Linked DNA regions of Rhodopseudomonas sp. BAL398. The protein of the gene in region 2 interacts with the protein of the main gene of each other region in a pairwise test. Links are inferred from orthologs where the notes say so. Each region holds a gene or a part of one and is shown on either strand. Other genes may lie near its edges.

Evidence for each region.
Region 1: the proteins of cysE (region 2) and cysK interact in binary tests that used the Escherichia coli proteins (3 or more experiments, as listed by UniProt). The link is inferred for Rhodopseudomonas sp. BAL398 from one-to-one orthologs.

What each region holds. Positions count from the first base shown.
Region 1 is NZ_CP133111.1:4,386,641-4,401,481, forward strand. What follows is about bases 4,808-7,568. They hold cysK (cysteine synthase A), read right to left. Parts: upstream 6,815-7,568; coding sequence 5,801-6,814; downstream 4,808-5,800. Other genes in these bases: glgA (glycogen synthase GlgA), read left to right, coding at 4,808-5,248; RBJ75_RS20720 (HNH endonuclease), read left to right, coding at 7,105-7,568. Also shown: RBJ75_RS20700 (FdhF/YdeP family oxidoreductase), read left to right, coding at 72-2,288; glgC (glucose-1-phosphate adenylyltransferase), read left to right, coding at 2,538-3,800; more of glgA, read left to right, coding at 3,797-4,807; more of RBJ75_RS20720, read left to right, coding at 7,569-7,662; RBJ75_RS20725 (KTSC domain-containing protein), read right to left, coding at 7,805-8,146; RBJ75_RS20730 (AI-2E family transporter), read right to left, coding at 8,162-9,229; RBJ75_RS20735 (MgtC/SapB family protein), read left to right, coding at 9,388-10,644; RBJ75_RS20740 (hypothetical protein), read right to left, coding at 10,649-11,203; RBJ75_RS20745 (DUF2252 family protein), read left to right, coding at 11,341-12,411; RBJ75_RS20750 (phospholipase), read left to right, coding at 12,438-13,505; RBJ75_RS20755 (hypothetical protein), read right to left, coding at 13,495-13,947; RBJ75_RS20760 (hypothetical protein), read left to right, coding at 14,124-14,330; RBJ75_RS20765 (DsbA family protein), read right to left, coding at 14,344-14,841.
Region 2 is NZ_CP133111.1:1,859,264-1,874,132, forward strand. Bases 4,054-6,842 are described here. They hold cysE (serine O-acetyltransferase), read right to left. Parts: upstream 5,968-6,842; coding sequence 5,140-5,967; downstream 4,054-5,139. Other genes in these bases: RBJ75_RS09000 (hypothetical protein), read left to right, coding at 4,054-4,675; RBJ75_RS09005 (DUF3126 family protein), read right to left, coding at 4,773-4,991; RBJ75_RS09015 (alpha/beta fold hydrolase), read right to left, coding at 6,196-6,842. Outside these bases: RBJ75_RS08970 (MarR family winged helix-turn-helix transcriptional regulator), read right to left, coding at 152-703; RBJ75_RS08975 (porin), read left to right, coding at 896-2,227; RBJ75_RS08980 (hypothetical protein), read left to right, coding at 2,382-2,639; RBJ75_RS08985 (hypothetical protein), read left to right, coding at 2,620-2,781; RBJ75_RS08990 (gamma carbonic anhydrase family protein), read right to left, coding at 2,821-3,351; RBJ75_RS08995 (DUF6949 family protein), read right to left, coding at 3,424-3,753; more of RBJ75_RS09000, read left to right, coding at 3,965-4,053; more of RBJ75_RS09015, read right to left, coding at 6,843-6,948; RBJ75_RS09020 (hypothetical protein), read right to left, coding at 7,018-8,322; RBJ75_RS09025 (zinc-finger domain-containing protein), read left to right, coding at 8,560-8,805; RBJ75_RS09030 (FAD-dependent monooxygenase), read left to right, coding at 8,813-10,021; RBJ75_RS09035 (hypothetical protein), read right to left, coding at 10,044-10,523; RBJ75_RS09040 (universal stress protein), read left to right, coding at 10,911-11,339; RBJ75_RS09045 (hypothetical protein), read left to right, coding at 11,453-11,686; RBJ75_RS09050 (DUF4062 domain-containing protein), read right to left, coding at 12,079-14,553.

The DNA.
Region 1 (14,841 bases), 2.5 Mb from region 2 along the record:
AATCCGCCGCAGCGGCCGAGAACAACGGCGCCACCGTGGAATATGATGGACCGGCCGGCGGCTGGGGCTCGATGCGCGGCATCGCGGATATTTTCGGCAAGGAATGGGCGACGCCGAGCGCGGTCGAAACCCTGATGCGGCAGAACAAGCCCAAGGGCTTCATGTGCGTGTCGTGCTCCTGGGCCAAGCCGGCCGATTACCACACCTTCGAATTCTGCGAGAACGGCGCCAAGGCGACGCTGTGGGAATTGACCAGCAAGCGCTGCACGCCGGAATTTTTCGCCGCCCACAGCGTCACCGAATTGCGCGGCTGGAGCGATTACGATCTGGAACAGCAGGGCCGGCTGACCGACCCGATGCGCTATGATCCGGCGACCGATCACTACGTTCCCTGCAGCTGGGAGGAAGCGTTTCAGGGGATCGGCGCGCAGCTGCGCGCGCTCGATCCGAAATCGGTGATTTTCTATGCGTCGGGCCGCGCCAGCCTGGAGACATCCTATCTCTACGCGCTGTTCGCCCGGCTCTACGGCAATAACAACATCCCCGACAGTTCCAACATGTGCCACGAGACCACCGGCGTCGCCTTGAACAAAGTGATCGGCGTCGGCGTCGGAACCGTGGTGTTCGACGATCTCGCCAAATGCGACGCGTTCTTTTTCTTCGGCCAGAACACCGGCTCCAACAGTCCGCGTTTCCTGCATCCGCTGCAGGAGGCGGCCAAGCGCGGCGTGCCGATCATCACCTTCAATCCGGTCCGGGAAAAGGGGCTGGAGAGCTTCATCAATCCGCAAAACGTGACCGAGATGCTGACCGGCAAGGCGACGCCGATCAGCACCCAGTATCATCAGGTCAAGGTCGGCGGCGACATCGCGGTGCTGATCGGGCTGTGCAAGCACGTCTTCGCCTGTGACGACGCCGCCAAGCGCGACGGCCGGCGGGTGCTCGACGTCGATTTCATCGAGGCGCATACAAAAGGGCTGGACGAATTCGAGGCCAAGGTCCGCGCCACCTCCTGGAACGAGATCGAAGCGGCGTCGGGGCTGACGCGGGCGGCGATCGAGGGGGCCGGCCAGGTCTATGTCGAGGCCGATCGCGTCATCGGCATCTATGGCATGGGCCTGACCCAGCACGTCCACGGCTTCGAGAATGTCGCGACCTTCGTCAATCTGCTGCTGCTCAAGGGCAATATCGGCCGCGATGGCACCGGGATTTCGCCGGTGCGCGGCCATTCCAACGTCCAGGGCCAGCGCACCGTCGGCATCGCCGACAAGCCGAAGCTGGTGCCGCTCGACCGGCTCGCCGAGCAATTCGGCTTCGAGCCGCCGCGCGAAAAGGGCATGAACACCGTCGAGGCCTGCCACGGCATGATCGACGGCAAGGTCAAGGCCTTCATCGGCCTCGGCGGTAATTTCGTCCGCGCCATTCCCGAGCGGGCCGCGATGGAGCAGGCCTGGACCCGGATGGAGCTCACCGTGCAGATCGCCACCAAGCTCAATCGCAGCCATCTGGTCAACGGCAAGGCGGCCTATCTGTTGCCCTGCCTCGGCCGCACCGAGCAGGACATCCAGGCCACCGGTCCGCAGGCGGTGACGATGGAGGATACGTTCAGCTGCATCCAGGGCTCGGTCGGGCTGCGGACCCCGGCGAGCGACAATCTGAAATCGGAGCTGGCGATCGTGGCCGGCATCGCCAAGGCGACGCTGCCGCCCAATCCCAAGGTGATTTGGGATGACTGGGTCGGCGATTACGGGCTGGTTCGCGACGCGATCGAGCACACCTATCCGGACATGTTCCACGATTTCAACGCCCGGATGTTCACGCCCGGCGGCTTCTACAAGGGTAACGCCGCGCGCGAGCGGATCTGGAATACCGAAAGCGGCAAGGCCGAGTTCACCACCCCGACGATGCTGAGCTCGATCGGCTTCGACGACGCGCCTGGGCGCTATCGGCTGCTGACGATGCGCAGCAATGATCAGTTCAACACCACGATCTACGGCATGAGCGACCGGCTGCGCGGAATCGAGGGCCGGCGCGACGTGCTGTTGATCAATCCGGACGACATCGCGCGGGCGGGCCTCGTCGACGGCCAGATGGTGTGGCTGGTCGGCGATGCCGATGACGGGGTGCATCGCGAGGTCGGCCCGCTCAAGGTGACGCCGTTCCGGCTGCCGGACGGCTGCGTCGGCTCCTACTATCCGGAGATGAATCCGTTGATCGCGCTCGATCACCACGACATCGAATCGAAAACGCCCGCCAACAAATCGGTGCCGGTGAAAATTCGCGCCTGAGACGGAATCGCGCATGGGCTATGTGCGATAGCGGGCCGATCACTGCTGATCGGCTCGCAATCGCATCAAGGCATGACGCCTCATGGGCCGTTTGACGCATTGACGATACGCCCCCAAAGCATTGCATGGTGCGGCTGCCTCGGCCACAATATGGCGATGCAGCACGACCCCGCATCCCCGCGGGGATGATCCGAACCCATCACGCTTTGCCATTGGTATCGCGCCATCAACCGCACGATGAGAGGCTTCATGAGTAACGGTGCCACCGCTCCCCTCGCCCGCCACGCAATGGCTTATGTTCTGGCAGGAGGTCGCGGCAGCCGGCTGATGGAATTGACCGACCGGCGCGCCAAGCCGGCAGTCTATTTCGGCGGAAAATCCCGCATCATCGATTTCGCGCTGTCGAATGCGCTGAATTCCGGCATCCGCCGCATCGCGGTGGCGACCCAATACAAGGCCCACAGCCTGATCCGGCATTTGCAGCGCGGCTGGAATTTCTTTCGTCCGGAACGCAACGAAAGCTTCGACATTCTGCCGGCGAGTCAGCGCGTCTCCGAGGAGATGTGGTACCGAGGAACCGCTGACGCGGTGTATCAGAACATCGACATCATCGAGAGCTACGATCCAAAATTCATCGTGCTGCTGGCCGGCGACCATGTCTACAAGATGGACTACGAGAAGATGCTGCAGCAGCATGTCGACCAGGGCGCCGACGTCACCGTCGGCTGCCTCGAAGTGTCATGCGCGGAAGCCTCGGCGTTCGGCGTGATGCATATCAATCCGGACGGCGTGATTCACACCTTCCTGGAAAAGCCCGCCGATCCGCCGTCGATCCCCGGCAAGCCCGGCCTGTCGCTCGCCAGCATGGGCATCTATGTGTTCGATACCAAATTCCTGCTCGAGGAATTGAAACGCGATGCGGCCGACGCCAATTCGTCGCATGATTTTGGTAAGGACATCATTCCCTATCTGGTCAAGCACGGAAAAGCCGTGGCGCACAATTTCAACAAGTCCTGCGTTCGCTCCCACGCCGAGGCCACCAGCTATTGGCGCGACGCCGGCACGGTCGACGCCTATTGGGCGGCCAATATCGATCTCACCGACATCGTCCCGCAGCTCGATCTCTATGACAAGGACTGGCCGATCTGGACTTACGGGGAGATCGTCCCGCCGGCGAAATTCGTCCACGACAAGGACGGCCGGCGTGGCGCCGCGACCTCGTCGCTGGTCTCCGGCGGCTGCATCATCTCGGGGGCGAGCCTGCGTCACACGCTGCTGTTCACCGGCGTCCGGGTGCACTCCTATTCGACCGTCGAAGGCGCGGTGATCCTGCCCTATGCCGACATCGGGCGCTCCAGCCGGCTGAGAAACGTCGTGGTCGACGCCAATGTGCGGATTCCCGACGGTCTCGTGGTCGGCGAGGACCCCGAACTCGACGCGGCCCGATTCCGCCGCACCGAATTCGGCACCTGTTTGATCACCCAGCCGATGATCGACAGGCTCGCTCTATGAAAACCGTCACGGCGCTGTCGGTCGCCTCGGAAATCTATCCTTTGATCAAGACCGGCGGCCTCGCCGATGTGGTTGGCGCGCTGCCGGCGGCGCTGCAGCCGCAGGGCATCACGATGCGGACGCTGGTGCCGGGCTATCCGGCGGTGCTCGAGGGCATCGAGGACCCGCACCCGGTTTACGTCTTCGCCGATCTGTTCGGCGGCCCGGCGCGGCTATTGGCGGCGCGGCAGGACGAGCTCGAATTGCTGGTGCTCGATGCCCCGCATCTCTATGCCCGCCCCGGCAATCCCTATGTCGGGCCGGATGGCGAGGATTGGCCCGACAATGCGTTTCGCTTCGGCGCGCTGGCCAAGATGGCGGCGCTGGTCGGGCAGGGGCTGGTCGCCGGCTTTCTGCCGCAGATCGTCCATGCCCATGATTGGCAGGCCGGGCTGACGCCGGCCTATCTGCGCTATAGCGGCAAACCGGCGCCAGCCAGCGTCTTCACCATCCATAATCTGGCCTATCAGGGCCAGTTTCCGCGCGAGCTGCTGGGTCAGCTCGGGCTTCCCGACCGGGCCTTCAGCCTCGACGGCGTCGAATATTACGGCGCGATCGGCTATCTCAAGGCCGGCTTGCAGCTCGCCGACCGGATCACCACGGTTTCGCCGACCTATGCCCAGGAAATCCAGGGACCGGAAGCCGGGATGGGTCTCGACGGCCTGCTGCGGCTGCGCGCCAAGGATCTCAGCGGCATTCTCAACGGCATCGACGATCAGGTCTGGGACCCGGCGACCGATATCAGGATCCCGGCCAATTTCGACCTCCACACCATCGCCGCGCGCTCGCGCAACAAGCAATCGCTGCAGGGCCGGTTCGGCCTGCGTCCGCAGCCCGGCACGCAATTGATCGGCGTGATCAGCCGGTTGTCCTGGCAAAAGGGCCTCGACATGCTGATCGAGGTGCTGCCGACGCTGCTGGCCGACGGCACCCAGCTGGCGCTGCTGGGCTCCGGCGATCCCACGCTGGAAGCCGGCTTCCGCGCCGCGGCGCTGGCCCATCCGGGCCAGGTCGGCGTGGTGATCGGCTATGACGAGAGCCTGGCGCATCTGGTCCAGGCCGGCGCCGACGCGCTGCTGGTGCCGTCGCGATTCGAGCCCTGCGGCCTGACCCAGCTCTGCGCAATGCGCTATGGCGCGGTGCCGGTGGTGGCGCGGGTCGGCGGGCTGGCCGATACCGTGGTCGACGCCAATGAGATGGCGCTGTCCACGGGGGTCGCGACGGGAGTGCAATTCTCCCCGGTCACCGCCGATGCGCTCGCCGCCGCGCTGCTCAAGACCCGCGCGCTGTTTGCCGATCACGCGGCGTGGCGCAATCTGCAGATCAACGGCATGACCACCGACGTGTCATGGACCAACCCGGCGCAGCATTACGCCAAATTGTATCGCGATCTGCTGGCGGCGCGGTAGCTTCGCAGGGTGGATTTCTTCTGCCATTGCCATAGCCGCTTCTGCCCCACGCACGTCATTCCGGGGCGCGAGGCCGTCAGGCCGAGCGAACCCGGAATCCCGAGATGTTCTGGAGTGGCCGCGAGATTCCGGGTTCGCTCGCAGCTGACGCTGCGCGCGCCCCGGAATGACGCCGCGTTGTTATGTTGAGCGTCGCGAGACTGACAGCGGGCGAGGTTTCCTCATCCTGAGGAGCGCTCTTTGCGCGCGTCTCGAAAGATGAGGGAGGCCTCTCCTCATGGTTCGAGACGGCGCTGCGCGCCTCCTCACCATGAGGACGCCTCCCCCCTCAACAGCACGTCATTCCGGGGCGGGAGGCCGTCAGGCCGAACGAACCCGGAATCCCGAGATGTTCTGGAGTGGCCGCGAGATTCCGGGTTCGCTCGCAGCTGACGCTGCGCGCGCCCCGGAATGACGCCGCGTTGTTATGTTGAGCGTCGCGAGACTGACAGCGGGCGAGGTTTCCTCATCCTGAGGAGCGCTCTTTGCGCGCCTCCTCACCATGAGGACGCCTCAGACCCCCTCGAACAGCGCGGTCGACAGATAGCGCTCCGAGAAGGACGGCACGATCGCCACGATGGTTTTCCCGGCGTTTTCCGGCCGCTGGCCGATCTCGATCGCCGCGGCGATCGCGGCGCCCGACGAAATGCCGCCGGCGATGCCCTCGGCGCGCGCCATCGCCCGCGAGGTGGCGATCGCGGTGGCGCCGCTGATCTTGACGATCTCGTCGATCACCGAGCGGTCGAGAATGTCCGGCACGAAGCCGGCGCCGATGCCCTGGATCTTGTGCGGACCGGGCTGGCCGCCCGACAGCACCGGGCTTTCCTCGGGTTCGACCGCGACGACGCGCAGCGAGGGCTTGCGCGGCTTCAGCACCTGGCCGACCCCCGTAATGGTGCCGCCGGTGCCGACGCCGGCAACGAAGAAGTCGATATTGCCCTGGGTGTCGTTCCAGATCTCCTCGGCGGTGGTGCGGCGGTGCACTTCGGGATTGGCGAGATTCTTGAACTGCTGCGGCATCACTGCATTCGGCGTCGTGGCGACCAGCTCCTCGGCCGCGGCGATGGCGCCCTTCATGCCCTTGGCGGCTTCCGTCAGCACGATCTCGGCGCCGAGAAACGCCAGCATCTTGCGCCGTTCAATCGACATCGATTCCGGCATCACCAGCTTCAGCCGGTAGCCCTTGGCGGCGGCCACATAGGCCAGCGCGATCCCGGTATTGCCCGAGGTCGGCTCGATCAGCAGCGTGTCCGGATTGATGATCCCGGCCTGTTCCATCGCGGTGATCATCGCGGCGCCGATGCGGTCCTTCACGCTGCTGGCGGGATTGAAATACTCCAGCTTGGCCAGGATCGTCGCCTTGACGCCGTGCTGCTGCGGCAGCCGGTTCAGCCGCACCAAAGGCGTATCGCCGAATGCCTCGGCGACGCTGGCATAGACCCGGCCGCGGCCGGGGGGATGCGCCGGTGCATCGGCTGCGGCGGGCTGGATCGATGCGGTTGCGGCTTGTGACGCGGCTTGGGACATGGATGCCTCCGGGTTACGCGGGGTCGGAAATGCGCTTGTTGCCCCGGATCAGATATCCCGATCGCCGATGGCGTCAACGCGCCCCGAAAATATGGAACAATCGTCTCCGATCGGCGGCCTGGCGAGAATGCCCGTTTCGTCGCATTGCCCGGATTTAGACGGAAATACCGGCGGGGATCGCCCGACATTTCGTCTGCGCCCTTCACAACGCCGTCACGCTGACTGTAGTATGCCAAGGCATGCTGCTTCGCAGCGTTTGAATCGGGCTAGACGGGGGCCAGGAGCGTTACTTGAACGCACATGTCTCGCAGGGTGGTTGGCCGGTATTGGTGTTGAACGCGGACTTCCGGCCGCTCAGCTACTATCCGCTTTCACTTTGGTCGTGGCAGGACGCGATCAAGGCGGTGTTTCTTGACCGCGTCAATATCGTTGCGCACTACGATCACGCCGTGCACAGCCCGTCTTTCGAAATCCAGCTACCCAGCGTGGTGTCGCTGAAATCCTTCGTCAAGCCGTCGACACATCCGGCCTTCACCCGCTTCAACGTCTTCCTGCGCGACCGCTTTGTCTGCCAGTATTGCGGTGCACCGGAAGATCTGACCTTCGATCACATCATCCCGCGCTGCAAGGGCGGCCAGACTACCTGGGACAATGTGGTGGCGGCCTGTTCTCCCTGCAATCTGCGCAAGGGCAGCATGACGACGCAGCAGGCCCGGATGTTTCCGCGCCAGGCGCCGTTCGCCCCGACGGTGCATCATCTGCACCGCAACGGAAGGCTGTTCCCGCCGAACTATCTGCACGACAGCTGGCTGGACTATCTCTATTGGGACACCGAGCTCGATCCGTAGCGGCAGCGCGATGGATGATGTTGGGCTCCGCGCGGTCAGCGCTAGCGCAGGATGACTTATCTTCGAATCGTCATCCCGCTCTAGCTTGTTGTTTGAGCATGATCTTTTCCGAAAACCGGGATCCACTTTTCGGGGTCATGCTCTAATAGTTCGGTGCGGGAGGCGACAGGCAGTCGAAATGCCCGTCGCGCGCGACCGACTCGATATTGTGCCTGAAATACTGCCCCATCGACGGCGCCGCCATTAGGGCGGCGAATGTGCTGGCCGGAACGCCGCAATAATCGTGGTAGACGCCCCGAACGCTGACGATCAGCCGCGCCTGCGCCGGGTCGTAGCAGCTGCGCTGGATGACGCTGCTGCGGGTGATGTCCCGGCACCCGAACGGCGCCAGGTCGACGGGCCCGCTGGCTTCGACGTCGACGGTCTCGGACCGTATCTCGGCGGTCATCAGCGACGCGATCAAAAATGCGATGGTTCGAACCATGGCGGTCTCACAGGCTCACGCGGCATCGCGAATGCCTTCCTCGTCCCGGCGCGACGTCGCATAAATATCCCACACCGCGATGAACATCGCGGCGATCACCGGGCCGATGACGAAGCCGTTGAGGCCGAACACCTCGATCCCGCCCAGCGTCGAAATCAGCACGACATAGTCGGGCATCCTGGTGTCCTTGCCGACCAGCACCGGCCGCAACAGATTGTCGACCAAGCCGATCACCAGGGCGCCAAAGGCGATCAGGATCACGCCCTTCCACACCGCACCGGTCGCCAGCAGATAGAGCGCGACCGGAATCCACACCAGCCCGGCGCCGATCGCCGGCAGCAGCGACAAAAACGCCATCACCACCGCCCATAGCAGGGCGCCGTTGATATCCAGAACCCAGAAGATCAAGCCGCCCAGCGCGCCCTGCAGCAGCGCGATCAGCATGTTGCCCTTGACGGTGGCGCGGATCACCACGGTGAATTTTTCCAGCAGCTCGTCCTGCCGTTGCCGGCTCAGCGGCAGCGCGTTCCTGATCCGGCGCGCCAGAGCGTCGCCGTCGCGCAGCAGGAAGAACAGCAGATAGACCATGACGAACAGATTGACGACGAAGTCGAAGGTGCTCTGCCCGATATTGATCGCCTGTCCGGCGAGGAACTGGCTGCCTTTCAGCAGCCCCGCCGACAGCCGCTCCTGCAGGCCACCGAGATTGGCGATGCCGAACTGGCTCGACAGATCGCTGATCCAGATCGGCAAGGCAGCCTGGATCTGCTGGAACAGTTGCGCCAGGTCGAGCTCGCCGGACTGGATTTTCTTGTACATGCCGCCGGCCTCCTGCGCCAAGGCGGCGCCAACCATCGAGATCGGCAGGATCACGATCAGCACGATGATCGTCACAGTGGCGATGGCGGCGAGGTTGCTGCGGTTGCCGGTCCTCTTCAGCAGGCCCCGGTACAGCGGGGCAAACAGGATCGCGATGACCACGCCCCACAGCAATGCGCTGTAGAACGATCGAAGGATCAATCCGAACGCCAGCGACGCCGCAACGACCAGGAACAGGAAGAATTTGTCTTCGTGGATGCGCATGTGGACCGTTGGTTCCTGGTCTGCGGCATCGCCGCGACTGCTTCAGAATATCGTGGATGCCGGCGTGAACCAAACCATGATCCGGCGCAACCGCGGTTTGCACCTGCTCTGCTATAGCGTGCTCCGGAGCAGATGTCGGGGCAGGTGCGGGAAGGGTAATGGCGTTGACGATCGAGCCGGTGATCCTGAATCTCGTCATCGCGCTCGGGATCGGGCTGTTGATCGGCGTCGAGCGGGAGCGCCGCAAGGGCGACGGGCCGTCGCGGGCGCCCGCCGGGATCCGGACCTTCGCGATCGCGTCATTGTCGGGCGCCATCAGCGTGCTGGCCGGCGGCGATACGCTGCTGGCGGTCGTCACCGCCGGCGCGATCGCGCTGACCGCGGTCGCCTATTGGCGCGGGCGCGAAACCGACCCCGGCCTCACCACCGAAATGGCGCTGATCGCCACGGTGCTGCTGGGCGGTCTCGCCATCGAGCGCGCCGCGCTCGCCGGCGGTCTCGCCGTCACCGTGGCTCTGCTGCTTGCCGCGCGCGATCGGCTGCACCGCTTCGTGCGCCAGGTGCTGACCGAACAGGAAGTCGAGGATGGGCTGATCTTCGCCAGCGCGTCGCTGGTGGTGCTGCCGCTGGTGCCCGATCGCCCGATGGGGCCCTATGGGGCGCTCAATCCGCATACGATCTGGATCATCGTGCTGCTGATCATGGCGATCGGCGCGGCCGGCCATCTCGCGGTTCGGCTGCTCGGCGCGCGATTCGGATTACCGCTCGCGGGTCTGGCATCCGGATTCATCTCCAGCACCGCCACCATCGGGGCGATGGGCGCGCGCGCCGCGAAGGCCCCTGAGAGCCTCGCCGCCGCCGTCGGCGGCGCGGTGCTGTCGACGGTGGCGACGATCGTTCAGCTGGCGATCGTGCTGGCGGCCACCAGTCCGGCCACGCTGCGCCTGCTCGCGGTGCCGCTGCTCTGCGCCGGGCTGACCTCGGTGGTCTATGGGGTGGTGTTCACCGTGATCGCGTTGCGGCGGCAGGCCGAGCGCGAGCCGGAACGCGGCCGCGCCTTCAGCCTGCCGATGGCGCTGACCTTCGGGCTGACGCTGTCCGTCATCATGGTCGCCGCAGCCGCGCTGCAGGATTTGTTCGGCGACAACGGCATGATGGTGGCCGCCGCTGTTGCCGGCTTTGTCGATGCCCATTCGTCGGCGATCTCGGTGGCGTCGCTGGTCGGCAATGGCAAGATCGCCGTCCATGACGCGCTGCTGCCGATTCTGGCGGGCTTTTCCACCAACACGATCAGCAAGATCGTGCTGGCCGGCGGCGCCGGCGGGTGGGCCTTCGCGCTTCGCGTGGTGCCGGGATTGATCCTGGTGGCGTTGGCCGCCTGGGCGGGGGCTCTGCTGGCCCCGATCACGATGTGAGCCGTTAGCCGGCGGCGTGCGGATAGGGCTTGAGCTCGACATTGGCGGCCGACAGCCGGCGATACAGATCGCGGCGCCGCGCGATCGGCAGCCAGCCGTACAGAAAGATCTCCAGCGGGCGCCAGTTCGCCACCCAGCCCAGGATCAGGAAGCTCTCCTCGACCAGTCGCCGAAACGGCGAGTCGATCAGATGGCCGCCGGCCAGGTGGGCCAGCGCCAGACAGACGACCAGGATCGAGACGCCGATCGCGAGCGAGCGCCGGCCGACCCGAAACAGCTCGCGGAGTTCGCGCTGGGTGGTGGCGGCGCGTTCGGCGAAGTAACGGCCCAGCGCGACGCTGAAATCCCGCGCCGCGGCCTGCTGCGCGTCGGTGTCGGGGAAATGCACCGCGATCCGGATCGGCCGGTCGGTGCCCAGTTCACGCGCCCAATCGACGATGTAGTCCTCTGCCACTCTGTCGAGATCGCGTTCGCGAAACGGGAACGGATCGAGGGTGTGAAACAGCTGGGCGATGTCGTCGACCTGCAGCTCGATCAAATCGGGGGTGGGAGTCGCCATCGCCGGGCAGCCAAATCGCGGAGCATTTGAAGGCGGATCGACCGACCGCGCTTTTCTGATTGCATTGCGGCCGAACCCTGCTCCAGAGTCAATCGATCGTGGCGAAATGCGATCGCCGAAGCCGCGCGGAGGCGCCAATGTCGCGTCATCAGGACGGATCGTTCCGCAAGGACAACGCCGCTTACGAAGCTTGGCTGCGGATGCAGTGCGAGGTGGTCGGCAAGGACGTTCGGCACAAGCACGCGAAGATGAAGGAGAATGCCTTCATCTTCCTGCGGGCGACTTATTTCCGCTGGGCCAAGACCATTCCGACGCTGTGCCCGGAGTTGATGGACGCGCCCGCGGTGCTGTCGGTCGGCGATATGCATCTGGAGAATTTCGGCACCTGGCGCGACGCCGAGGGCCGGCTGGTCTGGGGCGTCAATGATTTCGACGAAGCCGCAATGATGCCCTATCCGCTGGATCTGCTGCGGCTTGCAACCAGCGTCCGGCTGGCTCCGCGCGGCAAGCTCAAGAAGGACGCGGCCGGGGCGGCGCTGCTGAAGGGCTATCGCGCCGGTCTGGCGCAGCCGCGTCCGGCGCTGCTCGACGAAAGCGACACCTGGATGTTGCGCTACGCCGTGGCGGCCGACAAGACCTCGGACAAGTTCTGGGCCAAGGTCGCCAAATACCCGACCGCCGATCCGCCGCGCAAACTCAAGCGCCATCTGGTCGAGAGCCTGCCCAAACACGCAACCAATGTGTGCTACTTCCGTCGCGTTGCCGGCACCGGCAGTCTCGGGCGGCCGCGCTATGTGGCGGTCGCCGATTGGCGCGGCGGGCGGGTGCTGCGCGAGGCCAAGGCGCTGGTGTCGTCGGCCTGGGTCTGGGCCCATGGCGAGGACAGTGCGAGTTCGCATTTTCTCGAACTGGCGACGGGAAGATACCGAGCCTCCGACCCGTTGCTCGAGGCGCGCCACCATTTCGTGATTCGCCGCCTCGCCCCGGATTCGCGCAAGATCGAGCTCGGCCGCAAAGTCGGTACGATCGTCCGCACCAATCTGCTGTGGGAGATGGGCTACGACCTCGGATCGATCCATGCCGCAGGCTCGCCGGGCGCCAAGGTTCTGCTCGCCGATTTGAAACGGCGCAAGCGGGGCTGGCTGAACGCGGCGGCGAAAACCGCGGCAGCAGCGGTCCGTCGCGATTATGCGCAATGGTGCGGCTGAGCGACCGGCGAGGGGGACGTAGTCCGATGAGCGACGCCGTGGTCGACGACATCGTGGCGTTGCTGCCGCCATTGTTGCAGTCGCTGGAAGCGCTCGGCTTCGTTGCCCGCTATCTTCATCCGCCGCAATTCGGCGCCGTGATGCAGCGGATCGGCGCGCCCGATCGGCTGTTGGGGGAAGTGGTGCCGAGGCTGGCAAACTGGCCGGACTCCTTTGCGCATCTGCGCGGACCGCTGCAATCCGCCAGTGCGGCGGCGCTCGCCGGCTTTGCCGGGTTGCGCGCGGTCGAAGCCGGCGACGGCGATCTGATCGCGGTTGGCCGCGCCCTGCGCCAGCTACCGAAGGCCGCGGAGGCGCTTTATCCGCTGGCGGCTCAATTGCCGCCGGTCTCGGTCTTCTTCACAGATCCATCGCTGCGGGACGATGCAGATCTGTCGGCGCGGCTGGCGCAGCCGGCAAGCCCGGACACCGGGATCTCGCACCACGCCAATGAGCCGGGCAGCCGCGGCGGGTTTTCACTCTATGTGCCGGAATACTACACGCCGGATCGAACATGGCCGCTGGTGATGGCGCTGCATGGCGGCAGCGGCAATGGCCGCGGCTTCTTGTGGAGCTGGCTGCGCGATGCCCGCAGCCGCGGCGCGATCGTGGTGGCGCCGACCGCCATCGGGGGCAGCTGGGCGTTGATGGGCGAGGACGCCGATACGCCGAATCTGTTGCGGATCCTCGATCAGCTGCGTGCGCGCTGGCGCATCGATCCGGCGCGGATGCTGCTCACCGGCATGAGCGATGGCGGCACCTTCTGCTATGTCAGCGGCCTGGAAACGACGTCGCCCTTCACCCATCTGGCGCCGGTCGCCGCCACCTTTCATCCGATGCTGGCGCAGATGGTGGATGCCGAACGGCTGCGCGGCCTGCCGATCCAGATCGTCCACGGCCGGCTCGACTGGATGTTTCCGGTCGAGGTCGCCCGGCAGGCGCGGCAGGCGCTATCGGCAGCCGGCGCCGACGTGATCTTGCGCGAGATCGAAGATCTCAGCCATTGCTATCCGCGCGAGGTCAACGCGACGCTGCTGGATTGGCTCAGTGCCTGATGGTCGCTTTGGCCAATTCTTGCACCTGGCCGCGGTCGGCGAACAGCGCAACCACGAGCAGCAACAGGCCCAGATGAAACAAGGCGGCGCCGCCGGCGACATGCGCCATCTGCCAGATCAGCACCGGCGCGGCGCCCATCAGCACGGTCGATCCCGCATAGCTCAATGCGATCACCGCGGAGGCCGGATGACCGAGCCGCCAGATCACCGCCGCCAGCGCGCCCAGCGCCAGCACCGCCTTCACCACCGCCATGAAGCGCAGCAGCAGCGTCAATTCATCGCCTGACTGCTGCACGGCCTGCGCGGTCGCGGCCGGGTTGCCCGATAGATATGCGGCAGCGGCCGCGATCGCGACCGCCACAAGCGTGGCGCTGCGCGCCGGCACAGCCAGCCGCCAGGCTGGCGCGGTTCGGGTCAGAGCGGGAAGCGGAAAATCGGTCATGATCTCGGCCTGTGATCCTGTGGTGATCCTTTGATCCTGTGGTGATCCTTGCGCCTCAATGGTTGAAGTCTAGCGCATCGCCACGCCGGCTCAAGGCGACAGGCCGCCTCAGCGATTTGCCGGATGGAACCAAAGCGCGACGGTCCGCGTTGGTCGCGGTCAATTGGAGAACTGCAATGCGTTTGTTTGTTGGAATGATCTTGGGCGCGTTGCTGCTCACATTGGGCGTCTATATCCGCGATTCGCTGTCGACCTCGACGGTCGCCAATGGCGAGGTCGCGCTTGCCGACCGCACCATCGTCAATTGGGACGTCGCCTCCACCCAGTGGGATGGCCTGAAGGCCCGCGTGCAACGCGACTGGACCAAGCTGTCGGAAAAATAAGCGCGCCGTCGCGCTATTTCTTCGCCGCCGCCTTGCGGGCGTCGCTGATCGCCAGCTTGAATTGCTCCTTGGTCAACGGTCCCGGCACCCGGAACTTGCCGATGATGAAGCTCGGCGTTCCCTGAAAACCGAATGCGGTGGCCTGATCGTCGGCGCGCTTCAGGATCGCTTCGATCTGGGCCTTGTGCGTGTCGAGATCGCGCGTGGCGCGGTCGACGTCGATGCCGGCCTTGGCGAGACGCTCGCGGACGCCGGTTTCGGTCAGCTTTTCATTGAGTCCGATCAGCGCGTCATGCGCGGCGAAGAATTTGTCCTGATATTTGGTCGCCAATGCGAGCTGCGCCGCATAGACCGAGACCGGCCCCAGGATCGGCCAATCCTTCAGCACCAGCCTGATCTTGCCGTCCTCGGCCACGACCTGTTTCAGTTCGGGGGCGAGCTTGCGGCAATAGGGGCAGTTGTAGTCGTAGAATTCGACGATGGTGATGTCGCCCTTGGGGTTGCCGGCGAC
Region 2 (14,869 bases):
CAGGAGCTACGCGACCCGGTCGAATCCCCACCCCTCCCCGTCCAGACCGGATCGTGCGCGGCCAGCTCTCCCCCAAGAGCTGGCCGCAACTTTTTGCGCGGCCGCGTGGCGAATGCCGTGGCCACAGGCGGCCTGGTTTGGATGGTTCGGCTCAGCTGTCGTCGGTGACGCGCTGAATCGCGACCTTGGTTCGCCGCTTCAGCGCCTCGAGCTTGTCCTTGACGTCGTGCAACTCATCGCGGTCGAAGTCGCGAAAGATGAAGCTGTGCAGCGCGTTCCAGCGCGGCCTCAACTCGTCGATCCGCTGCCGCGCGCGATCCGACAGCGACATCAGCACCACCCTGGCGTCGGTGGTCGAGGAAACCCGGTTGAGCAGACCGAGACGCTCCAGGATTTTGGTCTGGGTCGTCACGAAGGTCGAGACCGCGTGAACCTTCTGCGAGACGTCACTGACCGAGACGCCCTCGCCCTGATCGAGATCGCTGATTGCCATCAGAATCAGCCATTGCGAACCGCTGATGCCAAACATCTTCGCCCAGCAACGGCGCATGTCCTCCAGATTGTTGCTGATCGACACGAAATCCCAGATGATTTGATGAGAAATCTCGAATTCGTGGTGAGATTCGGGCGCCGCGCCGGCGTCGGCCGCGGTCCCGGCGACTGCGCCTGTGTGCTGTGCTGTGGCGTCGCGCCGATCCGACATTCCGCGTCCTCTCCCTTTCGCATCAGAGGCCGCTTTCGGCACTCGATACTCACCCAGACCGTCACTCCCCAACAGCCGCGTGTTCTTTTATTATCTATTTAGCAGACAAGTCCCCGGCATCGGAAGTAAAACCCGCACCGCTGGATTTCCCACCTCCGCATACCGCGGCCAAATTCTCACAAATTCAACGCGTTGGCTGGCTTTAACCGGTACGGCGCGGGCTTCTATTACATCCCGGGCACCGATACCTGCATCAAGCTCGGTGGCTATCTCCGTGCCGAAGTCAACTTTGACGCCGGTGGCAGCCACACCCCGTATTGGAGCGGCACTGGCGGCTTGAATAACCGTCTGGGCAACGACTACACGTTCCGCACCCGCGCGCTGACCTCGATCGACACCCGCACCGCCACTGAATATGGCGTTGTCCGCACCTATGCCGAGCTGGTCAATCAGTGGACCACTGGCACCGACGGCGTCGGTGGCGGCACCACCGCATTGTACAATGCCTTCATTCAGTTCGCCGGCTTCACCTTCGGTAAAGCGCAATCGACGTTCGCAGCGCCGTGGAACAACTATCCGGGCAACCTCGGCGGCTTGCTCGGTGGCGACGACAGCTCCACCGCCCAGAACCAGATCGCCTATACCGCCCAGTTCGGCAACGGTATTTCCGCGAAACTGGCCCTGGAAGATCAGTCCGGTTACCGCTCCGCCTCGCTCTACAACGTGGACGTGGTCGGCACGAATGCCGCCACTGCGTTCTTGAGCCAGTCTCAGACGTCTGCATACGGCGGCACGTCTATTCCCGATATCGTCGGCCAGGTCCGTGTCGATCAGGCCTGGGGTCTGTTCCAAGTGACCGCCGCGGCGCATGACATCCGTGCCAGCTACTACAACCCGGGCGACGAGACCACCGGTCATCCGGATGACAAATACGGCTTTGCGGTTCAGGCCGCGTTGTCGCTGAAGAACCTGCCGACGGGTCCTGGCGACAGCCTCAACGTCAGCGCAGTCTACACCGACGGCGCAACCAAGTACGCGGTGTTCGCCGGCGGGCCGTTCGTCCATTACAATTCCAGCGACGTCGCCTACCAGGGCATCGCGTCTCTGTCGAATGCGGACGGTATCTTCCAAACGGGCGGTGACATTAAGACCGTCACGGCTTGGGGCATGAACGGCGCCTTCAACCACAACTGGAATCCGTACTGGACCACGTCGCTGTTCGGTTCGTACACCAAGGTTGATTTCGGCGATGCTGCCGGCATCTATACCGCCGCACTTCGTCGCGCGGTTGGTGGCACCTTTACTGGCAGCCCGAACTACAACATCGCCCAGATCGGTACCCGTACCTCCTGGACGCCCGTCAAGAACCTGACCTTCACCGGTGAAGTCACCTACACCAACCTCGATCAGGATTACAGCGGCCTGACCGGATCGGTTAAACCCACCGGCAAGCCTACCGCTACTTACGAGTTCAAGGATCAGCAGATCTGGAGCGGCATCGTCCGCGCTCAGCGCAACTTCTGATCTAAATCACCACGAAAGGAGACTTTCCTCTCTTCTGTAAACCTCCAAGGAACCTCCGGCGATGCCCCGCCGGAGGTTTTTCTTTGTCTGATTGACGTCGCCGGGAACGATCGTCGGCCCTGATGATTGACGTCACGCAGAACCGGGATCATTGATGCGAAAACTGATCGCATTCGACGACGACACTTTGGATCGGCTGAAACTGCTGGGCCGCGATCGCATGGCGACGCTGCAGGAGCTGGCAGACGAAGCCTTCGCCGATCTGCTGAAGAAACACGGCGTTCCGATCGATCTCAAGGACGCATTGCGCAAAAGCGCCAGGCCGGCGAGTTCCCCGCCCAAGCCGGCGACGAGCAGCCGTTCCCGACGCCCTCCGACCAGAAAGGCCAGTCATGCCAGCCGATCCGTTTGAACAGGGTGAAAGCGCCGCCCGCAAGTCGATCCCCGCCGAGGCCAATCCGTATCAAGACGGCAGCGAAGAACATGCCTTGTGGGCCGCCGGACATGAGCGCGTCGCCACTGCGATCGAGGCCAGCCAGTCCGAAGGCACCTGACGTCGATCGCCTACGCCGCTGTTTGGCCTTCCGACGAGCTCAGCCGATCTTCTTCAAGCCCTTGGCGAAGCGCGGCCCGTTGAGGATATAGAATTGCGCGCCCCGCCCCATCGCCGCGACCTGTGCCGGCTCGAGCGTGCGTACGACCTTCGCCGGCGCTCCCATGATCAATGAGTTCTCGGGGAACTGCTTGCCCTCGGTGATCACCGACCCGGCGCCGACCACGCTGCCGCGGCCGATTCGCGCGCCGTTCATCACGATCGAGCCCATCCCAACCAGCGCGCCGTCCTCGACGGTGCAGCCGTGCAGGATGACATTGTGGCCGATGGTGCAGCCCTTGCCGATGGTCAGCGCAAAGCCCGGATCGGTATGGCAGGTGCAATTGTCCTGGATGTTGGAGCCCTCGCCGATCTCGATCCACTCATTGTCGCCGCGCAGCACCGCGCCGAACCAGATGCTGGCCTGTGGCAGCATGCGGATTTTGCCGATCACCGTCGCGGTTTCGGCAATGAAATAATTGCCGTCAGCGGGAAGATCGGGGCCCTGCCCGTCGAGCTCATAGATCGCCATGTCGGTCTCCTGTTACCCCTACACGCATGACAATGCCGGGCCGGCAACGCAATGGTTTTTGCCGGGACGCGGTCAGCCGACCAGACCGATCGCCTGCAACATCATCAGCACAAACGTCCCCGACATCAGGCTCCAGAACCCCGACAGCACCGTGGCGGCCATCACGAACTGGGCGCGGCGGCCTTCGATCGGCTCAGCGCGCAGCGTGTTGCGCATGATGATGAAGGGGGCGGCGAACATCAGGAATGGCAGCGCCACAAAGGTTTTCGGCGCCGCGCCCTGCTGCAGCAGCGCGAAACCCGGCGGACGCCGCAGCATCGCGTGGTAGCCACTGGCCAGCGCGCCCGCCAAGGCAAAGCCAATCAACAGCGAGAACAGGTTATTCAACGCATCCGGTGACATCGGGGATCTTTCGCTACACAGCTCAATGCCCCTGATGTCGCAAAATGCGGCGACGCCCGCCACCAGATCCTTAATAAGAGGTTAACGCCACAATTCGGAACCGCGTCCCGTGCACGGCTCCGCGGATCGCCATCCGGCAATGTCGTTCGGGATGGCGCCGCGCCGTGGCATATTCGGCGCTGATTCGGCCGCCCTCGTACCGTCTGCCCGCATGACCCTGCTTACACCTGCGCATACCATTCGCCGCCGCCGCAAGGCCCGGCGCGGCCAGCGCGTCTCGATCCTGCTGGCCAGCCTGCTGACCGCCAGTTCGATCGGGCTGATTATCTATCTGTTATGGCCGACCTGGCACGCGCAGAGCACCGACCTGCCCTACCGCACCCCGGTCAGCGTCGGCGACACGCTGTTCAACGTCCCGACCGAGGCGTTCCGGGTCAAGCTGCAGAAGCATTCCGGACCGCAGGAGCGGGTCGATCTGAGCTTTCAATATCCCTCGCTGGCCGCTGCGGACCGGCCCAGGCATGTCAGCGCCGCGACGGTCGAGCGCAATCCCGAGGCGATCGACAGGATCTTCCTGTCGATCGAGGCGCATCACGACGCGCTGTCGCCGGAGACGCGGCTGCGCACGATCTATCCGCGCTATCTGGCGGAGGACAATGCGCCCGCCACCGACGGCCTGACCCAGCAGGCGTTTCGCGACGGGTCGCCTTATGCCAATGAGGATCTGTTCACCGCCACCGCACCAGAGTTGACGGCGCGCTGCACCCGCGACGGCGCCACGCCCGGCATGTGCCTGAGCGAAAACCGGATCGGCGGCGCCGACCTGATTTTCCGGTTTCCGCGGCAGTGGCTGACGCAATGGCGCGGCGTAGCCGGCGCCATCGATCGGCTCAGCCGGCAACTACACGCCCAGCACGATTAGAACGTCGTCGAGCGAACTGGGCACCGGTTCGCGTCACGAAAACGCGTCAAAACAAAAGTTTAGAGCTCCGGTTCTGATCGATCGAACCGGAATTTCTCTAGCCGTCGTCGACCAGATCGTCCTCGAGGATTGCCATCTGGAATTGGAACGAGCGGTCGTCGTCCTCATCGTCGACGAACAGCACGCCGATGAATTCCTCGCCGATATAGACCTCGGCCGAATCGTCCTTCTTGGGCCGCGGCACCACGCGAATCTTCTGATTGCCGAACAATTTCTTCAGATACGCGTCGAGTTTTCTGACTTCCTGAACGTCCACAGCCGTCTCCAATTCAATCAATAATCACCGCAGCCGTCGGACGATATCGCCGCTATTCGGGGATGGGTCCGCCGAACCGAAAGCCGCAGCGTGAGTACTTTTTCGGCGCGCCCGCCGCAACCCCCCGCGATCAAATTGCGGCCACCGATCACAGCCCGGTGGCGTTGAGCATCTGGTTCATGGTGCGCGACGGCTCGGCGCAACCCGCCTCGCCGACCACCTTGGCCGGCACCCCCGCCACGGTGACGTTATGCGGCACCGGCTTGACCACGACGGAGCCCGCCGCGATCCGCGCGCAGTGACCGATCTCGATATTGCCGAGGATTTTCGCGCCGGCGCCGATCAGCACGCCATGGCGGATTTTCGGATGGCGATCCTCGTGCTCCTTGCCGGTGCCGCCCAGCGTCACGCCGTGCAGGATCGACACGTCGTCCTCGATCACAGCGGTCTCGCCGACGACGAGGCCGGTGGCATGGTCGAGGAAAATCCCGCGGCCGATGGTGGCGGCGGGATTGATGTCGGTCTGGAACGCGGCGGAGGCGCGGCTCTGCAGATAGAACGCAAAATCCTTGCGGCCCTGATGATACAGCCAATGCGCCAGACGATGGGTCTGCAGCGCGTGAAACCCCTTGAAGTACAGCAGCGGATCGATGAAGCGCGAGGTCGCGGGGTCGCGGTCGAACACCGCGACCATGTCGGCGCGAAACGCATTGCCGAGATCGGGTTGCTCGCGCAACGCTTCCTCGAAGGTCTGCCGGATCAGATCGCCCGACAGTGCCTGGTGATCGAGCCGCTCGGCAACGCGATGGACCACCGCGTCCTCGAGCCGCTCATGATGCAGCACGCTGGCATAGATGAAGGACGCCAGCTCCGGTTCGCGGCGAACGATGTCCTCGGCCTCGGTGCGGACCCGCTGCCAGATCGGATCGAGCGACGCCAGTTGCGCATTCTGCGGATTGACCTGATGCACCGTCATGATGTTCTCGCCAATTCGAGGTTCTGCCGCCATCCTAGCACGACCGGGCGGCGGCTGTCGCGGCGCGGTTTGGCCGCGTCACGGGCGCGGCTGTCATCGCGTTCCGACGGCGGACGCCGCCGGCAGCGGGCAGTCTCCAGTCAACGTGGGCGGCGGCGCGGCTTTATCAAGCCGCCGCGGCGAAGAAATTCTCAAGGCCCGCCCCGAACCGCAGGACGGGAGCCGAGGTCAGGGCCGCCGCGCCAGAAAATCCAGCACGCCTTGCTTGTAGACCCGGTCGCCGACCGCGCGCATGTGATCGCGGTTGGGGATATCCAGCACCTCGGCGCCGGGAATGACGTCGCCGAGCGCATGCGCCGAGCCTGCGACCTCGTCGACCGTGCCGACCGCGATCAGCACCGGCACCGCGATCCGCGCCGCATCCGCCGCCGACATCAACTGCCGGGAGCCGCGCATGCACGCCGCCAGCGCCTTGCGGTCGGAGCGGGTCTGCTCGGCGAAGGTCCGAAACGTCCGCCCCATCGGATCGCTGACGTCGTCGATCGAGGCCGCCTCCAGCGCCTCGGCGACGTTCTCGCCCGGACCGCCGCCCTCGATCAGGCCGATGCCGAGGCCGGCGAGAATCGCCGAGCGTACCCGCCCAGGCTGATCGAGCGCCAGCCGCGCGGTGATCCGCGCGCCCATCGAATAGCCCATGACGTCGGCGCGGGTGATCGCCAGATGATCCATCAGCGCCATCACGTCGCCGGCCATGATGGCGATGCCATAAGCATCGGGCTGATACAGTTTGGTGGAGTCGCCATGGCCGCGATTGTCGAGCGCGATCGCCCGACGGCCATGTTTCTTCAATTCGGAGACCCAGGTCGGGTACACCCAGTTGACGTTCTTGCTCGACGCGAAGCCGTGGATCAGAACCACCGGCTCCCCCTCGCCTTCATCGAGATACGCAATGTCTACACCGCCGTGGTCAAAGCTCGGCATCGGTCAGTCCTGGTTGGGTTTGGAAGTTGGGAGTTGGAGTTGGGATCGTCGCGAGACGGTCGCGACGGATTAGCAGGCCGCGCCGAGGGGCTGCAACCGCGCCGTGGGGGCGATCGCATCAGAGCTGGCGGCGGTGGCTTGGGCAAATTTGCCTTGGACAGGATTGGTATGGAAAGGATTGGGTTGGGTAAGATTGGATTGGGCAAGATTGGCTTGGGCAAGATTGCCTTGGATAGTTGCGGCTTGAGCAGCGGCGGCTTGCGCTGATGCAGCTTGGGCGTCGGCCAACAGCTTGCGCGCGCGCTTGGTCTTGCGGCGATCGATCCAGCGCTGCGTCATCCGCTCGGTGCCGGTCTTGATCGAGACGACGAAGCCGAACAGCGCCATCACCGCGCCGAACACCCACCAGGTGAAATTCAGCGCGCCGAAGCTGAGAAACAGCGCGCCGCGCCCGAGCAGCTTGAGAATCCCACGGGTCTTGCCGCCCTTGGCTTCCGCCAGCGCCGCGGCGCGCGCGACGTCCTTCGGGCCCTCGGCGATCTTCAGCGTATCCAGCGCGCCGCGGGTGCCGGCTTTCTCGCCGATCCGCCCGACATCCTTGGCCAGCCGCACCAGCCCGCCGGCTTTTTCGGCGCGGAACGCGGCCTTCACCGCACGCACGGTCTCGCCCGGGCGACTGAACGATCCGCCGGCGACGGCGCGCTGCAGCGCCGGTGCATCAACCACCTCGCGCGCCGATCGACTGGCCCACCGGGTCAGCCCCTTGCCGATCCGCCCGACCTTGCTGGCATCCTTGACCAGCGTCAGCCCGGCCCGGACTGGGGCCGCGCCGCCGACGGTGACGAAGGTCGCCGCGGTGACCGCAAGGCCCGCGGTGGCGAGGCCCAGCACCAAGCGGTCGGTGTCCTCACCCATCGCCAGATTCTTGCCCTCGCGCACCACGTCGCGAATATCGCCGAACACGAACAGATCGCCCGCCACGGTGCCGGACAGGCTGCCGACATCGTCGGCATTGCCGGTCACCAGACCGGTGGCAAATCGCTGGGCGAAATAAGCGGGCGAATTTTCCACCGCCACCGCCTCGGCAACGCGTCGCGTCAGATCCGCAGGCAGCGCCACCTGCTTGGCGGCGGCAAGCTCGACCAGACTATTAGCGAGATCGGCATCCTTGGCATCGAGGGCGGCGCTGATGTTGCGCGCGATCAAGTCACCGTCATTTCGCAAGGCGGAATTCAGTTGCAGATCCGACAGCGCCACCGGGTCGTCCTGCGCTGCCAGGATCGCGCCGCCTTCGCGGGCGTGCGGCAGCGCCAACACGAAAGCCACGGCGCAAACCGCCGTGCCGACTTTCGCCAAGCCGAGTTGCCGCCGCATCCGCACTATCCTCTGCTGTCGACTGTCCGTTGCCGTACGATCGTGGCCTTACTATGTGGTGCGTCATCTTTCAGACACAACCGACTCGACGAAAGGAGGGCTTCTCCAACACCGGTGGATTGTGTCGAATTTCCCCGACCCATGCGTAACCGGTCGCTCTAGGAATCAAGAGCCGGTATCGGTATGGTGCGCCGCACCGTGATGATGCCATCTCCGCTGCCACCAAAGGTGAAACTTATGTCCGACCATCTGGTTCCGCATTTTCACAATGATGCCGGCGTGGCGATCATCGAAATCGGCTCGAAGGAATTCATGTGCGTGGGCGCCAATCCGCCGTTCGACCATCCGCACGTCTTTCTCGATCTGGGTAACGACAACGAAATCATCTGCCCCTATTGCTCGACGCTGTATCGATTTGCCGCCGACCTTGCGCCGGGCGAAGCCAGGCCGCCGGAATGCGTGTTGAAGGACAAGGTCGCCTGATCTTTTCGTGGCAACATCACGCCCCATAGTCGTGGCCGGCGCCGGCATCGGCGGATTGACTGCGGCGCTGGCGCTGGCCGCCAACGGGTTCCGCGTTATCGTGCTGGAGAAGGCCGAACGGCTTGAGGAAGCCGGAGCTGGCCTGCAGCTGTCTCCGAATGCCAGCCGGGTGCTGATCGATCTCAACCTGATGCCCCGGCTGGCGCCGCGGGCTATCGTGCCCGAATCCGTCGCCATGATGAGCGCCCGCAGCGGCGGCGAGTTGGTGCGGCTGCCGCTCGGCGACGCCGCGACGGCGCGCGCCGGCGCGCCCTATTGGGTGATCCACCGCGCCGACCTGCAGGCGGCGCTGCAGGCCCAGGTCAACGCCACGCCGGCAATCGAGCTGCGGCTCGGCCACTGCTTCGAGGACGCCTCCAGCCATGCCGAGGGGATGTTGGTCGGGCACCGCCGCCACGCCGTGCGCCGTCAGGACTCGGCGCTGGCGCTGATCGGCGCCGACGGGATCTGGTCGAATGTGCGCGGCCAGCTGTTTCCCGCGGCCCAGCCGAGCTTCAGCGGGTTGATCGCCTGGCGCGGCACCATCGACGCCAATCAGATGCCGCGCGGCTTTCCGGCCGGCGGCGTGCAGTTGTGGATGGGATCGAACGCCCATCTGGTGACCTATCCGATCTCGGCGGGGCGGCAGATCAACATTGTGGCGATCGTTCCCGACAGCTGGAACCGGCCGGGCTGGAGCGCCCCCGGCGAGGCGGTGGAGATCCAGAGCCGTTTCCCCGCCACCCGGTGGCCCGCGGCGGCGCGGATGATGGTTGGCGCCGTCGGCAGCTGGCGCCGCTGGGCGCTGTTCGCGATGCCGGATGACGGGGTCTGGAGCCACGGCGCCACCGCTCTGCTCGGCGACGCCGCGCACGGCATGCTGCCATTCGCCGCGCAGGGCGCCGGCATGGCGATCGAGGATGCCGCCGTGCTAGCCAAATGCCTCGCCCAGAGCCATGGCCCATCGGCGGGCGGCGATGCCGTCGCGGCCGCGCTGCAGCGCTACGGCCAATTGCGCAAGGCGCGGGTCGGCCGGGTGCAACGCACCGCGCGGCAGAACGGCCTGATCTATCATCTCGGCGGCCCGGCGGCGCTGGCGCGCGACCTGGTGATGAAGCAACTCGGCGGCGCCCGGCTGCTGGCGCGGCAGGACTGGATCTACGACTGGCGGGTTTAGGCCGCTGACCGGCGCGCGGCGCTCAGCGCCCGGATCGCCGCGCCGTCGCCGGAGAGGCCGGCCCTGGCTGACCGAGTTTGGGTCCGCCCGGTTTTGCCGCGGAAGCGGCCGCCGCGGCGGCATCCGACGCGGCCTGGTCGGCGTCGGTGCATTTGTTGTCGCGCCAGGCCTGTTCGGCGAGCCGGGCCTGGGCGCGAACGTTGATGTAATCGTTGCCATAGGCCACTTCCGCCACCACCGTTCCCCCGGTGCCGGTCTTGGCCTTGTCGATCAGCCCCTTCAAGTCAGCGGTGCGCTGATCCAGCACCTTGCGCGTGGCGGCGAGCCGCTTGCAGTCATACAGATTGAATTGCGCCGGATCGACGAAGGCGGCCGAGGCCGCGCTGTCGCCAATGGCGGCGCAACCGCCGAGCCCCAGCGCAACACCGAGCACGCTGGCCAACAGGACCGCCGTCGCGAGCCGACGCGGCGCGAAAGAACAATGGCGAAGAGAATCGATCATGTCGCTCGCTAGCCGAACGGGGTGAATTGGCGTGAGACCACGCCTGGATGACCGCATTGAGGCCAAAACCGGCCGCAAGACAAGGGGCGGCTGCAATCGACCCGATGGACCGCTCGATTGGCGCCCCGCCGCAGCCATGACCTTCGGGCAATTGCCGCCTTGGCGACACTTCGCCGCCGCCCGCTTGGTGCGGCATCGACGGCGCCCCGTCCTGGTGGCGGCCCCCACGGGCTCGCTCACCGCAAGCACGCCGCGCCCGAGCCCACCGTGGTGTTGTTGATCGCGTCCGAAATCCTCATTACCTTCGCTCGCGTCCAGCCCGACCAGAGACCCGACCACGCAGCCGCCCGTCCGCCGATCCCGCCCGCCTCCGATAGGACCGACGCAATGCACAAGATCCTCGTGGCCTATGATGGCTCCGCCAATGCCAACCGCGCGCTGGACTGGGTCATCGGAATGGCCGGGGACAAGGTTCCGATCGAACTGGCGCTGGTCTACGCCCACCCCGAGCCGGCGCTGTATGGCGAGATCGCCGTCTATGTCTCAAAGGACAAGATGGACGAGCTGCAGCGCAACCACGGCAAGGACATCCTGCAGCCGGCGATCGACAAGCTGAACGCCGCCGGCCTCCCCTTCACCACCGAGGTGCTGACCGGCGACACCGCGCAGCGCATCGTCACGCGCGCCGACGAACTGCACTGCGACTCCATCGTGATGGGCACCCACGGCCGCAGCGCGATCGGCAATCTGGTGCTGGGATCAGTCGCCAACAAGGTGGTGCATCTCAGCAAGCTGCCGGTGACGCTGGTGAAGTAACTGAAACATCCATCGCGGCACCCCCGACACAGGAAGATCCCGGTCTGGACGTTGCAGAGCCGCCACGGAGGTTGGGTAAGCTGCGCTCTCAGATCCGTGGCAAACAATCCCGAATGTGGTATGCTTCAGCCATGCCAAAGCAAGAACGACCAGCCGGGAAGAGTGGCGCCAGAAAAGTCGCCAAGGCTGGCTTTGTGCTTGGCCACGCGCGTTTTAGCAAGATCAGCGCCGTCGAAGGAATCCGGCTTTCGCCCGCGATGAAGGAGCGCGCCGCCGACGCCAAACAGCAAGGCCTATCGGCTGACGAATACCGCCGCACGATCGTGCAGAGCCACCGCAAAGGCTAAGCGGCAATCGCATGTACGATGCGGTTGACGATCCCTACACTTACGAGAATTCAACGGTTGGCTTGACCCTGATGCGATGCTCCAGGCCATGATCGCGAGTTTCAACGGCGACGAAAAGCAACTAACAGCGATCATCAGAGAGCTGGCTGAATGAGTCGGGAGTGGTGCGGACGGCGGGAATCGAACCCGCACGACGTTGCCATCGAGGGATTTTAAGTCCAAATGCGCCTAGCACCTCGGTAAAATGACCGTCGTTTTAAAAGGTACGCGGTTATCCTTTTGCCTAAGCTAGCAGGCTGTCGAAAACGAGAACAATGTTCACGGCCCGATTCCATTTCATTCTCGCCATGATTCCGATGTATTCACGTCGAAATCGACTTTTCAACAGCCTGCTAGTCAAATACCGGACAACTCTCAGGCCAGTCCTTGGTGATAGCTTTGGTCGCAGCCAACTTTGCTCCATCCTTCGGCACGGAAACGCCAAGATCGAGCCAATGAACTACATTATAGTAACGGTGGCCGTCGCTCCCCACATATTCTTTAAGAAGTTGAGCCAGACGCGTCTTTGAGAAAGTGCGCACGGCTTTGAGTGCGCATGCCTTTCGTACACTGTCATCCTCATCAAGAAAGAGTTTTTTGAGTTGAGCGTCGGTGAGATTCCTATAGCTCGACTCTGAGATTTCAATGATCAGGCGTGCCAGCAAGCTCTTGGGCATCTGCTGCTCGAGCAGTTCTGCAAGCCTTTTTTTGCCGATGGCGTACATCGCTTTTGCGGCTGACCGGTATTTTGCGCCATGATCTGCGCCGAGCAGCGAGGTACCAGCCTCGCTCCTCCCGGCAGCAGCAATAATAAGCGGTATATCCTGCCATTCGCCATGTTTTTGCAAATATTCCACATCGTGACGGGAATAATCGACGAAATTGCTTTCAAGCGCGTTGCGGACCAGCTTCAGGTGCTCCGCACCACCTGCTTTGCAGACAATATCAAGGGCCTGCCGCGTGAACCCCTTACGGAGAAAATCTCCGAGCCCCTGGGTATCTTTGACCAGTTGATTGTCCTCTCCATAACGAGAGGCCATTTCAGCAACCGCTTTGGCAAAATCTCGATGGAACTGATCTTCGATTAGACTCGTCAATTGTTGTGGCTGGCGGGCGAACTGCCTCTGCAGCAATGCCAACCGAACATCCCGCTGAAAAACCGACTCGTTTGCCGCAAGAACCCCAAGCTCTGCGTCAGTTTTCGCTGCCAATATGGTCTCTCTGAACTTTGCAAACTGGCGTCCGCCGGATTGCGCGCCGGGACCGCCAAGGATTCCGCTGCCCGTCTGCCTCAAGAGTATCGATTGGGCCTGTTCCTCTGTGAATGTCCTGCCGCTATCTGCCAAAGCTCTCAGAGCGACATACCGGACGTCCTCATCCGTATCGGAAAGAAGTCGTTCGGCATCGCTTACGGTGAGTTTGCCGCGCTTCGCCAGAATCGTCGCGGTAATCCTTCGGACTGACGCGCTGCGGTGGCTAGTCCCTTCAACAAGAATCTCCTCGTCAAAAGCGACATCTTTCTCAAATACGCACGCTAGAAGTTGTCGATCGACGGAATCCGGCTGTAGCTCGTAAAGGGCCCTGATGGCCTGCTCGCGCCCCTGCCGCAGATTGATTCGAAGGATGGCGTCAACGCTTGCGCTGCGCGTCTGATAGTTGGTGCGGTCGAATTCTTCTTTGATGCTAGGAACATCCTCGGGAAGGCCGCAGTCAGCCAGATAGGCTAAAGCGGCGCTCTTTTGCTCGCTCTGCGTATCCTTGTTGAGCCATCTTTGCAAAAAAAACTCGCGCGGCCATTCCTTGGAAATTGGCAGCGGCTCCTCGATCAGTCGCGCGGCCAATAGAGCGTTCGCCTGAATACGATGTCCATCCTTGAAAATAGAAAACAAGCATAACAGGCCTCGCTCGAAGCCATCGACATCCATATACCAGTGCCAGAGAGGAACGTTTTCCGAAGTTAAATTTTCAAGGCCGCTGCGAACAAGCCCGAAATTCTCACGACGGTCGAGGGTCAGCACGGAGCGTTGCGCGAAGAGCAAGTTCGCATCGTGCGCCCCGATAGTCGTATCATCATTTCCCGGTTCCTTGACCGTGGTCGCTACAAGTCGGAGGCGCGCCACCTCGATCGCAGTGTAGTTGTCGGCCGACGATTCTGCGGCAGTCAAAAATGTGCGCAAAAATCGCGCGGTTTCGCCCGCGATGGATGGATCGCGCGCGGGCTGTTCTTCGTCCTGCATCACCTGTTGCGGTTCGGTCGGCGTTGCTTGCGTCTCGTTCGATAGTTTTTGCGATTCGGCATTGCGAAGCTTCTGAACGTAGGAGGTAATGCTGGCACGCACCTTTCCTTCAAACTCGCTGAGGTCTTTGAACGGTACGAAGAGAATTTCCTTCTCCGCAATCACCTTCTCCCGGAATGCGACGACCTTCTTCAGTTCCTCGCCGGGATCACGAAGCAATTCCTTGTCGACCTCCTTGAAAAACAGTGCGAGTTCGGGCCGACCAGCCGAGCGGCGGCTTGTGAGGGAAGTTTCAAATTCTTCTTCGAAGCCAGAGGTAAATGGTCCGGATTTGCTGGGCGGCGTCCCCCAGCGTTTCCAAATCATGCCGATGACGAGTTCACAGCGTTCGAGGTCTTGATTTATGGTCGCCTGCGGGCGACCGTATTGGGAAATGGTGTCTTCCCAGCCGATTAGCTCCACATGGTAGCCTAAAGAATCGGCCCAAAGCTTGTTGAACTCATCGACGACTGCCTTTGCGGCGCGCCGCTCGTCCTGTAGATCACCGGGTGATGCTAAAAAGACTCTTATAATCTTGCGGGTATCAGGCATCCAAGGCCTTTGCAAAGTGATAGTGGTGCGGGCGGCCGGGATCGAACCGGCACAGGCCTTTCGGCCCGAGGGATTTTCTTACCAACCACGGCTTTCGCCGCCTCGCCTCGTGCAAGCGCTGCATGTCGGCGCGTTTGGGGTCTGGACTATACCTTCACCGTAGCGTTCGCGCCTTAGGTGCTGCCCGTCTAGTCTCTACACCTTCCCAAGGCGAATTCATGCCTGGGGCTTGGCTCGGGATTGCCTGTAACCGGTTTCCCCGAATTTGAGCAGTTCTACGCCATGGATTTCCCCATGGGCACTCAAGTCGTTCAAG